3 regions of the Enterobacter cloacae complex sp. genome follow, and region 1 is predicted to be linked to each of the others. Evidence: predicted binding sites of a transcription regulator. Region 1 holds the regulator's gene; each other region holds the start of a gene.
What was found. Region 1 encodes PurR, which represses purine synthesis genes. Its sites were predicted from a motif close to CANGCAAACGTTTGCNTG; they were not measured.
Positions count from the first base shown of each region.

Region 1 (4,661 bases):
CTACCGTATGCAAAAGACGCCCTGGCCCCGCACATTTCCGCGGAAACCCTGGAGTACCATTACGGCAAACATCACCAGACCTATGTCACCAACCTGAACAACCTGATTAAAGGCACCGATTTTGAAGGCAAAACGCTGGAAGAGATCGTGCGCAATTCAGACGGCGGCGTTTTCAACAATGCTGCTCAGGTGTGGAACCACACCTTCTACTGGCACTGCCTGGCACCGAATGCAGGCGGGGAACCTACCGGTGACCTGGCCGCAGCGATTAACACCGCGTTCGGCAGCTTCGCGGATTTCAAAGCGAAGTTTACTGACGCCGCCGTTAAAAACTTTGGCTCCGGCTGGACCTGGCTGGTGAAAGAGGCCGATGGCAAACTGGCTATCGTTTCCACCTCTAATGCGGGTACGCCGCTGACCACCAGCGCAACGCCGCTGATGACCGTGGACGTATGGGAACACGCCTATTACATTGATTATCGTAATGCGCGCCCGAACTACCTGGAGCACTTCTGGGCACTGGTTAACTGGGAATTTGTTGCGAAGAACTTCGCCGCGTAAGGGACACGCAGAAGGGGCAACCCTTCTGCGTTTTTGTTTATTCCGCCGTACACACCGCTTCTGGCTGTTTACGCCCGGACATCAGCACCAGCAGCAGGCCGAGTGCGGCAATGATCGCCCCCATCACCGGCACAAAGCTGTAACCTAAACCACCGGAAATCACCGCCCCGCCCGCAGCGGCTCCCAGCGCATTGCCCAGGTTAAACGCACCGATATTCACGGACGATGAGAGCCCCGGCGCCTCATGCGCAACACGCATCACGCGCATCTGCAACGGCGGCACCACGGCAAAGGTTGCGGCGCCCCACACCAACATGGCAACCGCGGCGCCCACTTCGTTACGCGCCAGCCACGGGATCGCCACCATGATGACGATCAGCAGCGTTAAGAAGCCTTTCAGCGTCCCACTCACGGAGCGGTCGGCAAATTTGCCGCCGAGATAGTTGCCAATCGAGAACCCGACACCAATCAGCACCAGCATCGCGGTAACAAAGAGTGGCGTTGCATGGGTAATGTCGTGCAGCACCGGGGAGATATAGGTGTAGAGCGTAAACATCGCCCCCGCCCCCAGTACCGTGGTGAGCAGCGCGGAAAGCACCTGGGGACGCATCAGCACCGCCAGCTCTTTACGTACTTCCGGACGTTCTCCCGCACTTCCTTTCGGCAGTGAGAAGAACAGCGCGACCATCGCGACCACGCCCAGTCCGGCGGTTGCGAGGAAAGACATACGCCAGCCGATAGCTTCTCCCAGCCAGGTGGCGGCGGGAACACCGCCGATATTGGCGATGGTCAGCCCCATAAACATGGTGGCTACCGCGCTGGCCTGCTTATGTTTTGGCACCACGCTGGCGGCAACAACCGAGCCCAGCCCGAAGAAGGCGCCATGGTTCAGGCTGGTCAGAATACGGGAAAGCATCAGGGTGGTGTAATCCGGCGAAATCGCGGAAAGCACGTTGCCCAGGGTGAAAATCGCCATCAGGAAAATCAGCGCATTGCGGCGCGCGCGGTGCGAAAGCAGCAGCGTCATCAGCGGCGCGCCCACCATCACGCCGATCGCGTAGGCGCTAATCAACATACCGGCCGCAGGGATAGAGACATCCACGCCCCGGGCGATAACAGGCAATAACCCCATCGGGGAGAATTCAGTGGTGCCAATCCCAAAGGCGCCAATCGCCAGGGCCAGCAGGGGAAAATTGATTTTCATGAATAAACTCCGGATACCGTGCCGTTACCCGGCACAGAATTAAGAAGTCAAAAGCATGACATCAATCACAAAAAATGAGAAGTTAACATTTTGGCAAAAGATTTTTGCCGGAAAGATAACAATAGCGGCAAGCGAGGGAGAAAATTCTCCCTCCATCTAAATCAGTGCAGCGCAGCGGTTAAACCACCCGCAACAATCAGGGCAAGAACAACAATGGTGGTAAACAGCGAAAACTTCAGATCGGTACTCATCAATTTTTCTCCTTTTATTCACCCTACGAAAAGTGAGCCTGCTCATTTTTACACAGTTCAGGTCAAAAATCTTCCAGGATTTAAGCGGATATCCACTTTACCTCTTCCCCTTTTCATCAAGATAGGACAAAATTCCACGCTAAATTTATTAGCGTACCGGCCACTGACCCCCTCCTGACGTCCTGTGTCGTTTTCCCGGCGTGTCGCAACTCAAGATTGCGTAATAAGGGTGAGAGAAGGCAAACGTTTACCTTCAATGGTTTCAGGAGCTTAGGATATGGTCTGGAGTGACATTTAATGGCAACAATTAAAGACGTAGCAAAACGCGCAAACGTTTCCACCACAACCGTATCACATGTTATTAACAAAACGCGTTTTGTCGCTGAAGAGACGCGCAATGCCGTCTGGGCAGCGATCAAAGAACTTCACTACTCGCCTAGTGCGGTCGCGCGTAGCCTGAAGGTTAATCACACCAAATCGATTGGCCTGCTGGCCACCAGCAGTGAAGCGGCCTACTTTGCTGAAATTATCGAAGCCGTTGAAAAAAACTGCTTCCAGAAGGGCTATACCCTGATTCTGGGCAACGCGTGGAACAACATTGAGAAACAGCGCGCTTATCTGTCGATGATGGCGCAAAAGCGCGTCGACGGCCTGCTGGTGATGTGTTCTGAATACCCAGAGTCGGTCCTTTCCATGCTGGAAGAGTATCGCCACATTCCGATGGTGGTGATGGACTGGGGCGAAGCGCGCGCCGACTTCACCGACTCCGTTATCGATAACGCTTTTGAAGGCGGCTACATGGCGGGGCGTTACCTGGTGGAACGCGGTCACCGTGAAATTGGCGTGATCCCGGGCCCGCTGGAGCGTAACACCGGTGCTGGCCGCCTGGCCGGTTTCATGAAGGCGATGGAAGAGGCGCTGATTACCGTGCCGGAAAACTGGATTGTTCAGGGCGATTTCGAGCCGGAGTCGGGCTATCGCGCCATGCAGCAGATCGTCTCCCAGCCGCATCGCCCTACCGCTGTGTTCTGCGGCGGCGATATCATGGCCATGGGCGCCCTCTGTGCGGCAGATGAACTCGGCCTGCGCGTCCCGCAGGATATCTCGGTGATCGGCTATGATAACGTGCGCAACGCCCGCTTCTTTACGCCGGCGCTGACCACCATTCACCAGCCGAAAGATTCGCTGGGTGAAACCGCCTTCAATATGCTGATGGACAGGATCGTCAACAAGCGTGAACAGTCCCAGTCCATTGAAGTGCACCCGCGCCTGATTGAACGCCGTTCCGTTGCGGACGGTCCGTTCCGCGACTACCGTCGTTAATCCTTTTACGGGGCCAGCTACGCTGGTCCCCGTAACCACTCCCGGTTCAGCGTTTCGCTGTCTCCCAAATAATCCAGCAGCCAGGCCATGGCGGGCGATACGTCGTTTTGCTGCCACGTCAGACAGCACGCGGCGTCCGGGAAGGGATTTTCCAGCGTCAGAGCCACCCACTCCCCCGCGTCAATGCGCGGACGCGCAAAATGCACCGGCACCATGCCAACGCACAGCCCCGCGCTCAGGCAGGTGGCTGACGACTCCCAGTCCGGCGCGACCACGCGGCGCTGATTATCCAGCAGCCAGGTAATGCGCTTCGGCAGCGAACGGGACGTATCTTCCAGCACCAGCGAGGGCCAGTTGCGTAAGGTGTCATCGCTCAGCGGCCCTTCCAGCGCCGCCAGCGGATGATCGCGCGCGACCACGCAGGTCCAGCTCAGCATGCCCATGTCGCGAAACGCGTAGCGCCCCCCAACCGGGATCGCCTGGGTGGCGCCAATCGCCATCTCTGCCCTGCCGTCCGCCAGCGCATCCCAGACGCCGTTAAACACCTCCTGTGAAACGCGCAGTTCGACGTCGGAGAAATGACGATAGAAATCGACGATCATCTGCCGGGTGCGTTCCGGCTTAACGATGTTATCCACCGCGATGGAAAGATGACCGCGCCAGCCGTTGGCGATCTGCTGGCACTGCTCGCGGGTGATCTGCATTTTTTTGATAACAGACCGCCCCTCTTTCAAAAACCACGCGCCGGCCGGCGTGAGCTCCACGTCGCGATGGCGCCGCTCAAACAGCGGGACCGCCAGCCACGCTTCCAGCTGACGCACCGTATAGCTGATGGCCGAGGGAACGCGATGCAGCTCCTGGGCGGCACCGGTAAAGCTGCCGTTACGCGCCACGGCATCGACCACTTCAAGAGAATAATCTGACCACATCTTTTGCCTGCAAAATTTTTGAATTCACCCGCCAAATATTAGCGTTTCACAAGCTGCTTTGCACCTCCTACACTCTGCGCCAACGTACACCTGCCTCCTCAGGAGAATAAACAGTGCAACCCAGGAAAGGATTTTTAGTCTGGCTCGGCGGCTTAAGCGTGCTGGGCTTTTTGGCGACCGATATGTATCTGCCCGCGTTCGCCGCGATGCAGGAAGATTTGCAAACCCCTGCCGCCGCCATCAGCGCCAGCCTGAGTTTGTTCCTCGCAGGCTTTGCCTTGGCGCAACTGCTCTGGGGGCCGCTCTCGGATCGTTTTGGCCGTAAACCCGTCCTGTTGCTGGGACTGGCAATTTTTGCCGTAGGCTGTCTGGGCATGCTGTGGGTCCGCGATG
Region 1 is NZ_LT991957.1:4,046,012-4,050,672, reverse strand. It holds gene sodB (superoxide dismutase [Fe]) at 1-561, shown strand, start outside; gene DBR02_RS19965 (MFS transporter) at 599-1,765, opposite strand; gene cydH (cytochrome bd-I oxidase subunit CydH) at 1,927-2,016, opposite strand; gene purR (HTH-type transcriptional repressor PurR) at 2,314-3,339, shown strand; gene punR (DNA-binding transcriptional activator PunR) at 3,357-4,268, opposite strand; gene punC (purine nucleoside transporter PunC) at 4,382-4,661, shown strand, end outside.

Region 2 (4,661 bases), 210 kb from region 1:
TGTCACCCACGTTCCCGCACTGACCAGCAGGCGTGCGGCGGTATATTCACCCTCAGACGTGGTGACGGTTGAACCATCGGCATGGTGGGTGATGCCCGTGACCGGACAGTTAAACAACTGCGCGCAGCCCGCTTTGGCAGCGAGATCGATCCAGGTCTTAATGGCCGTTTCGCTGTGCAGTACGCCGGAGTTGGCTTCAAACAATCCAATGTAATCTTCAGGGACAGAAATTTCCGGCCAGCGCGCCATAATGCCGTTCGCATCCAGACGCTCAACGTCCAGGCGGTAGGCTTTCGCGCTCTCCTCAACGTTCGCCAGAAACGTGGAGTTGGCAGGCCCGAGGTTAATCACCCCGGTACGCTCAAAAATGCGCTCCTCGGTGCGTGCCGCCAGCTCGTCCCACAGCGTCTGAGCCCGAAGCACCAGCGGTACATAGCGTTCACCTTCACCGTAAGCGTGACGGATCAAACGGGTATCGCCGTGATGGCTTCCTTCAGAATGGGGGGGAAGGTGGGCGTCAATCATCAGCACATTCAGACCCGCCTGCGTGGCGTAATAACCGGCGGCAGATCCTACGGAGCCGCTTCCGATAATGATCAAATCGTATTTCATAGGCTTCTCTTTACTAACGCTTTGTTAGCAGAGTAATTAACTATGTGGGCTTATACAAGAACGAAATAAATAAGGCACCGCGAGGGTGCCTGTTGAGTGAAGGGCATAAGATTAATGCCGTTTATACTCATTTTCCTGATAGTCGCCAGATTCTATTTTTGCGATGCCTGCTTCCAAAATAGAGATAAACTGACGGGCGACGTCTGTTGTAAGCCACAGCGTCTGTCCAACTTCCGCTTCATCACGGTTTTGCTGATTTGGGGTCTGGTAGTGCAAACGCAGCATCAGCGCATCGTAGCTGTCTACGGTGCTGATATCCCAGCCAACAAGCGGATGGGTCTGGATCACTTCACTATTCTTTTCCATTATAACCCCCTTAATGCGTGTTAGAAGACAACGACTTTGAGGTTCAATGCATGTTTTTCTGAAAGCAATTTCAGTATATCAATTAATAAGGGTTCAGAAGGAAAAAATAAACGGGTAGCAACACATTTTTATGCTTTTTAGGATTGTTCGAGCAATAAAACACCATCTTGTTCACGATTTTCTAAGAAGATGCTGAAATATTTTGAACTTACAGGAGACGAAACGAAAAAAAGCCGGGGCGACCCGGCAAAAAAACACAATGAGGGAGCAAATTTTAATCTGTGATGAACCAGTCGTCGGCGCTTTCCCAGGTTTCCTGCAAAATTTCGCTGATGCGGTCTTTGTCTTCTTTCGCGCCGCCGATGACGGAAAGATGGTTTGCCGTTGCATAACGTACCGTTACGGCGCCATCGTTTTCAGGAAAAGTGCTGCTAATACGTCGGGATAGCTCACCCGCCAGCGCGTCGAGTGCGCCAGCAGGCAGGACGGTGGTTTTGGCAATGGTGACTTCAATACGCATAAATGCCCCCTGTGTAATATACTGTTTATTTATACAGTTATATTGTCGGTTTGACAACAGGGGGCGACAGTTTTTTAGCGTTTTACCGTCCAGCTTACGGTTTCACCGGCGAGGAACGGGATCAGCGTATCATCGGTGAGCGCAATCGACTCTTCAACCTGGCTTTCTTTACGCTCCAGCTCAATGAAGGTGTCATTGACCGGCAGACCGTAGAAACGTGGACCGTTGAGAGAGCAGAAGGCTTCGAAATGCTCTAGCGCGTTCATCTCTTCAAACACGGTTGCGTAACTTGCGAGTGCGGTCGGCGCGTTGAAGCAGCCTGCACAGCCGCAGCTCGCCTCTTTCCGGTGACGGGCATGCGGGGCGGAATCCGTGCCCAGAAACGCGCGAGGGAAGCCGCTGGCCACTAGCTCACGCAGCGCCTGCTGGTGGATATTGCGCTTAAGGATCGGCAGACAGTACAGATGTGGACGAACCCCGCCCACCAGCATGTGGTTACGGTTAAACATCAGGTGCTGCGGGGTGATGGTGGCGGCAATCAGTTCGTTTCCATCCCGGACGTACTCTGCGGCATCTTTGGTCGTGATATGTTCAAACACCACCTTCAGCCCCGGAAGACGCTGGCGCAGCGGCTCCATTACCGTTTCAATAAACCGTGCTTCGCGATCGAAAATATCAATGTCAGCATGGGTCACTTCCCCGTGCACCAGCAGCGGCATCCCCAGTTTTTGCATACGCTCCAGAACGGGCATGATGGCGTCAACGCTGGTCACCCCATGGCTGGAGTTGGTGGTGGCGTTTGCCGGGTAGAGCTTCGCGGCGGTGAACACACCTTCGTTAAACCCGCGCTCAACCTCATCGGGATCCAGCGAGTCCGTCAGGTAGCAGGTCATCAACGGGGTAAAATCGTGCCCGGCCGGAACGGCGTCAAGGATACGCTGGCGATAGGCGATCGCGGCCTCGACGGTGGTGACTGGTGGAACCAGGTTAGGCATTACAATCGCACGGCCATAAATTTCGCTGGTATACGGCACGACGGTTTTCAGCATATCGCCATCACGAAGATGGATATGCCAGTCGTCTGGGCGGCGGATTTTGAGAACCTGGGATTGTACAGTCATGGAAGCTCCGGCTTGAAAGAGATCAGTCATAAGATGGCTGTTTTTGCCGGACACAAATCATAAGCGGAAACGTTTTCGTTTGCACACACTTCCGTTAAAAAAAACGGGCGCCTGAGCGCCCGGAGACTTTAGTCGGTGAAAGGAATGATGATTTCACCCGGCTTCACCTCTATCCCTTTGGCATATTTTTTCGCCAGAGATTCGCCCTTACTCTTGTCTTCGCTCAGAACGTAGGCGGGCTGCTGGTTAAAGTAGTTCTGCAACGACTGGTTGAGATAAGGCATCAGCGTTTGCAATACGGGTTTCATTTTGTCAGGCGTCACAACCGCGTCCACAATTTCCATCTCTTGCAGGAAAATTGCCCCTTTCTCTTTATTAAAGACCGGCAGCGCCTTGAGCTTCAGCTTAATGTCCGCTTTCTGATTGCCGAACAGCGAAGTCATGTCCAGGCTGGCATCGCCGGAAAGGGTGACTTTGTTAGGCTCCTCGCGACCAATCTGACTGGCGAGATTCGTCAGAACGATATGCGCATCCGCAAGGCCGGGTACGCCGATATCTTTTGAAAAGTTATTATGTTTTTCCAGCGCCTGATTAATTTCCTGCTCACTGACGGTGTACTGCGTAAGCTGGTTACATCCCACCAGCAGACCACTGACAACTAACGCAGCGGCAATAACGATCTTTTTCATGGCGTTCCTCAACATAAAATCGGCGCATCTGTCCTGACACGCCAGTATGTCAGGGTGATCCTACAGAAACCAGCAGAAAAAACTGATAGTGGAGGGAGGCAAATTTCCTCCCGCCAGAAGGTCAGGCGCCGGGCTCCAGCATCCCGCGCGTGCTGCGTTTATCGCTGAACTGCCACCAGAGCGCAATCAGCGTCATAAAGCCGACCATGCCAAGCATGACCCACGGCAGCTCCGGCTGATGGAGCGCTTTTCCGGCATCAAACAGCCAGCCGCCGCCGGTGTACCCCAGTGCGCCGCCAAGCGCCAGTCCAAGTCGGCTGAACCCCATGTAGCTGCCACGGGCGCGAGCGTCGGCAAGCGACGCGCTCAGCGTTTCACGGGCTGGCTCGGCAATGATGGAGCCAATATAGAAGGTGCAGATCAGCATAAACAGCTGCTGGAGTGAGCTCACCAGGCCGATGGGCATCATGCTCAGCGTCATCAGCAACAGCCCGGCCATCAGACGGTGCTCAAGCCGGAAACGGCGCTCGCTCCAGCGGGCAATCGGATAAAGCAGCGTCAAAGAGAGGCAGGCCTCAATGGCATACATCCATTTCACCGCCGCCGGCGTGCCGGCAATATCATTAACCATGATCGGCAGCATCAGCATGACCTGCACGGCAAGCATGTAGTAGCCGGTCAGGGTTAACACATACGTGACGAAGCGTTTATCGTTCAGCACGCGGTCAAGCCCTTCCCGCACTGGCGCTTTAACTGTCGACAGTTTCCACGCAGGCAGAAACAGACCGTTAAACAGCGCGCAGAGAATAAATAACACCGCGCCGGTGGCGCAGACCAGGCGGAAATCGTATTGCAGCAGCCAGCTTCCCAGCAGGGCGCCCACGACCGCTCCGGCGCTGTCCTGCATCATCAAAATTGAGAAGAAGTGACCCCGGTGTTGCGGGCGGATCAGCTTAACCACCAGCGCGGTACGCGGCGGGTCGAAAAGGGTGCCGCCAATGCCGGAAAGGAAACAGGAGAACCACAGCAGCCAGGGTTCATGCGCGATGGCCATCGTGGCGAAGCCCGCCGCACGTAACAGCATGCCGGTGACAATCATCGGTTTTGCGCCGAAGCGGTCGGCAATGGCGCCGCCAAACACGCCCAGGCCCTGTTGGACAAACTGGCGCAATCCCAGCGCGATCCCGACCATCAATGCCGCCCAGCCCATTTGATCGACAAAACGAATCGATATAAGCGGAAAAACGACAAAAAAGCCGAGCACGACCAGCATGTTATCGACGAGCAGGAAATATTTACCCAGGCTCCTGGCCTGTGATACGCGGGACATTTTCCCTCCAGGGAAAACAGAAG
Region 2 is NZ_LT991957.1:3,831,862-3,836,522, forward strand. It holds gene solA (N-methyl-L-tryptophan oxidase) at 1-612, opposite strand, end outside; gene bssS (biofilm formation regulator BssS) at 724-978, opposite strand; gene dinI (DNA damage-inducible protein I) at 1,253-1,498, opposite strand; gene pyrC (dihydroorotase) at 1,573-2,619, opposite strand; gene DBR02_RS18855 (lipoprotein) at 2,748-3,308, opposite strand; gene mdtH (multidrug efflux MFS transporter MdtH) at 3,430-4,638, opposite strand.
Region 2: pyrC (dihydroorotase) is a predicted target of PurR. The motif match lies at 2,682-2,699, and genes of this name have one in related genera.

Region 3 (4,661 bases), 770 kb from region 1:
TTTAGACATCTTCTCGCGGTCAACCATCACCATCCCGGAGTGCATCCAGTAGTTCACGTATTCGCCGCCGTGGGCGCAGGTGGACTGCGCGATTTCGTTTTCGTGGTGCGGGAACATCAGATCCGAACCGCCGCCGTGAATGTCGAAATGGTTGCCCAGCTGCTTGCAGTTCATCGCTGAACATTCAATGTGCCAGCCCGGACGCCCTTCGCCCCACGGGGATGGCCAGCTCGGCTCGCCCTCTTTGGACATCTTCCACAGCACGAAGTCCATCGGGTTACGCTTCACGTCAACCACGTCCACGCGCGCGCCGGCCTGAAGCTGGTCCAGATCCTGGCGGGAAAGCGCACCGTAGTTTGGGTCCGTCGGCACCGAGAACATCACGTCACCGTTGTCCGCCACATAGGCGTGGCCGCGTTCGAGCAGCTTTTCAGTGAGCTCGATGATTTCATGAATGTGGTGGGTCGCGCGCGGCTCGCTGTCCGGGCGCAGAATATTTAAGGCATCAAAATCCTTGTGCATTTCGGCGATCATGCGATCCACCAGCGCGACGAAGCTTTCGCCGTTTTCATTAGCGCGCTTGATGATTTTATCGTCGATGTCGGTGATGTTGCGCACGTACTTCAGGTTATAGCCCAGGAAGCGCAGGTAGCGTGACACCACGTCGAACGCGACAAAGGTACGGCCATGGCCGATATGACAGAGATCGTAAACCGTAATACCACACACGTACATGCCGACTTCCCCGGCATGGATAGGTTTAAATTCCTCTTTCTGGCGCGTCATTGTATTAAAGATTTTTAACATCGAAGATTCCATGTAAACACGTGTGTGGATTGTTTGTTCCTTATAATACCCATAATTGGGAGCACGGTCAGCACACAATGCAAGGTGATCGTGTCCTGTGGTTATGCTATAACAAGCCCCTATATGTGACCCGAGCACGGGTCGACGCACCACAATAACGGAACAGGATGCAAAAATGGTTACTTTCCACACTAATCATGGCGATATCGTAATCAAAACCTTTGATGATAAAGCGCCTGAAACAGTTAAAAACTTCCTGGACTACTGCCGCGAAGGTTTCTACAACAACACTATTTTCCACCGTGTGATCAACGGCTTTATGATCCAGGGCGGCGGTTTCGAGCCTGGCATGCGCCAGAAAGAGACCAAAGAAGCGATCAAAAACGAAGCGAACAACGGCCTGAAAAACACCCGTGGTACGCTGGCAATGGCCCGTACTCAGGCGCCACACTCTGCAACCGCACAGTTCTTCATCAACGTAGCGGACAACGACTTCCTGAACTTCTCTGGCGAAAGCCTGCAAGGCTGGGGCTACTGCGTATTCGCAGAAGTGGTTGAAGGGATGGACGTGGTCGACAAGATCAAAGCCGTTTCTACTGGCCGCAGCGGTATGCACCAGGACGTTCCTAAAGAAGACGTTGTGATTACAAGCGTGACCGTCAGCGAGTAATTCGTGGCGACACTCTTTATTGCAGACCTGCATCTGCAAACAGAAGAACCGGCGATCACCGCCGGTTTTCTGCGTTTTTTACGCGGCGAAGCGAAAGGCGCCGACGCGCTGTACATTCTGGGCGACCTGTTTGAGGCCTGGATCGGCGACGACGACCCGAACCCGCTGCACCGTGAAATGGCAGCCGCCATTCACGCGCTGGTGGATTCCGGCGTGCCCTGCTATTTCATTCACGGCAACCGTGATTTCCTGATAGGCCAGCGCTACGCCCGCGAGAGCGGCATGACGCTGCTGCCGGAAGAGCAGGTGCTCGATCTCTACGGTCGCAAGGTGCTGATCATGCACGGCGACACGCTCTGCACCGACGATACCGGCTACCAGGCGTTTCGCGCCAAAGTCCATACCCCGTGGATCCAGAAAGTATTCCTCGCCCTGCCGCTGTTTATCCGCAACCGCATTGCCGCCAGAATGCGCGCGGGCAGTAAAGCCGCCAACAGCAGTAAATCGCTGACCATTATGGACGTCAACCCGCAGGCAGTGGTTAACGTGATGGAAAAGCATCGCGTTCAGTGGCTGATCCACGGCCATACCCATCGCCCGGACGTGCACTCTCTTATCGCCAACGGCGAGCCCGCTCACCGCGTGGTTTTAGGGGCCTGGCACAGCGAAGGTTCGATGGTAAAAGTCACGCCGGAAGGGGTGGAACTGATCGCCTTCCCGTTTTAACGTCTTCCCGTCTTTTCGCCCATTTCTCGACCACGCAACCGTTTTCCTTGCCGGTATTACATGCTATTCTCTGTGCCCTCGAAAGCAGTGTGTTCCGCACCACAGGAGTTTTAAGACGCATGTCTTCCCGCAATAATCCGGCGCGTGTCGCCATCGTGATGGGGTCCAAAAGCGACTGGGCTACCATGCAGTTCGCCGCCGAAATCTTTGAAATCCTGAATGTTCCGCACCACGTTGAAGTGGTTTCCGCACACCGCACGCCGGACAAACTGTTCAGCTTCGCCGAAAGCGCCGAAGAAAACGGGTATGAGGTGATTATTGCCGGTGCGGGCGGCGCAGCACATCTGCCGGGCATGATTGCCGCCAAAACCCTGGTGCCGGTGCTGGGCGTGCCGGTGCAGAGCGCTGCGTTAAGCGGTGTCGATAGCCTTTACTCTATTGTGCAGATGCCGCGCGGTATTCCCGTCGGTACGCTGGCGATTGGCAAAGCGGGCGCCGCCAACGCCGCGCTGCTCGCCGCGCAGATCCTGGCGACGCACGATACAGCGTTACATCAACGCCTGACGGAGTGGCGTAAAGCCCAGACCGACGAGGTGCTGGATAACCCGGATCCGCGGGGTGCAGCATGAAGCAGGTTTGCGTTCTGGGTAATGGTCAGCTTGGCCGCATGCTGCGTCAGGCCGGCGAACCGTTGGGGATTACCGTCTGGCCCGTCGGGCTGGACGCCGAGCCGGAAGCCGTGCCGTTCCATCAGAGCGTGATCACCGCCGAAATTGAACGCTGGCCGGAAACCGCCCTGACCCGCGAGCTGGCGCGCCATAACGCCTTTGTGAACCGCGACGTATTCCCGATCATCGCCGACCGTCTCACGCAAAAGCAGCTGTTCGACAAGCTCGGCCTTGCGACCGCGCCGTGGCAATTGCTCTCTGATAAAAGCGAGTGGGATGACGTGTTTGCGATGCTGGGCGAACTGGCGATCGTGAAGCGCCGCGTCGGCGGCTATGACGGTCGCGGGCAGTGGCGTCTGCGGGCGAACGACACCGCCGAGCTGCCGGACGACTGCTACGGCGAATGCATCGTTGAGCAGGGCATCAACTTCAGCGGCGAAGTGTCGCTGGTTGGCGCGCGCGCGCATGATGGCCGCACGGTGTTTTACCCGCTGACGCATAACCTGCATCAGGACGGCATTCTGCGTACCAGCGTTGCCTTCCCGCAGGCAAACGCTGGCCAGCAGGCGCAGGCGGAAGAGATGCTCTCCGCCATCATGCACGAGCTGGGCTACGTGGGCGTGATGGCGATGGAGTGCTTCGTCACGCCGTCGGGCCTGCTGATCAACGAGCTGGCGCCGCGCGTGCACAACAGCGGCCACTGGACGCAAAACGGCGCCTCCATCAGCCAGTTCGAGCTGCACCTGCGCGCTATCACTGACCTGCCTCTGCCGCAGCCGGTGGTGACCAGCCCGTCGGTGATGATCAACTTGATCGGCACCGATCTGAACTACGACTGGCTGAAGCTGCCGCTGGTGCACCTGCACTGGTATGACAAAGAGGTGCGCCCGGGTCGTAAGGTCGGTCACCTGAACCTGAACGATACCGACACGGATCGCCTGAGCGCTACGCTGGAAGCGATCGTCCCTCTCCTGCCGCCGGAATACGCAAGCGGTATTGTCTGGGCACAGTCAAAGCTCAACTAAGACATCTGCGCCGGGGAGTTGACCTTCCCCTTCCCCGGCGTACAATTCCCGCCCATTGCTGCTCAGTTTTCTTCTGGAATCACCATGAACGATGGAACGGACTATCGCGCGATCCTCGCGTCCGATACCCCTTTAATCGACGTTCGCGCGCCGATCGAATTTGCCCAGGGTGCGATGCCCGCCGCACTCAACCTGCCCTTAATGAACGACGACGAGCGTGCCGCCGTCGGTACCTGCTATAAGCGCCAAGGACCCGACGCCGCGCTGGCGCTCGGCCATAGCCTGGTGAGCGGCGAGACGCGGGAGGCGCGCATTAACGCCTGGCGCGAAGCCAGCCTTGCGCACCCCGAGGGCTATCTTTGCTGCGCCCGCGGCGGGCAGCGCTCGCATATCTCCCAGGCCTGGCTTAAGGAAGTGGGTGTCGATTACCCGCTGATCCGCGGCGGCTATAAGGCTCTGCGTCAGACGGCCATTCAGATCACGGTCGAGCAGTCGCAAAAGCCGATGGTGCTTATCGGCGGCTGTACCGGCAACGGTAAAACGCTGCTGGTGAAGCAGCACGCGCAGGGCATCGATCTGGAAGGGCTGGCGCACCATCGCGGCTCGTCGTTTGGCCGCACGCTCACGCCGCAGCTTTCCCAGGCGAGCTTTGAAAATCACCTCGCCGTTGAGCTGCTGAAAAAAGACGCGGCGCGCTGGGTGCTGGAAGATGAGGGCCGGATGATTGGCTCCAACCATCTGCCGGAGTGCCTGCGCGACCGCATG
Region 3 is NZ_LT991957.1:3,271,118-3,275,778, reverse strand. It holds gene cysS (cysteine--tRNA ligase) at 1-807, opposite strand, end outside; gene ppiB (peptidylprolyl isomerase B) at 983-1,477, shown strand; gene lpxH (UDP-2,3-diacylglucosamine diphosphatase) at 1,481-2,203, shown strand; gene purE (5-(carboxyamino)imidazole ribonucleotide mutase) at 2,323-2,832, shown strand; gene purK (5-(carboxyamino)imidazole ribonucleotide synthase) at 2,829-3,896, shown strand; gene mnmH (tRNA 2-selenouridine(34) synthase MnmH) at 3,981-4,661, shown strand, end outside.
Region 3: purE (5-(carboxyamino)imidazole ribonucleotide mutase) is a predicted target of PurR. The motif match lies at 2,235-2,252, and genes of this name have one in related genera.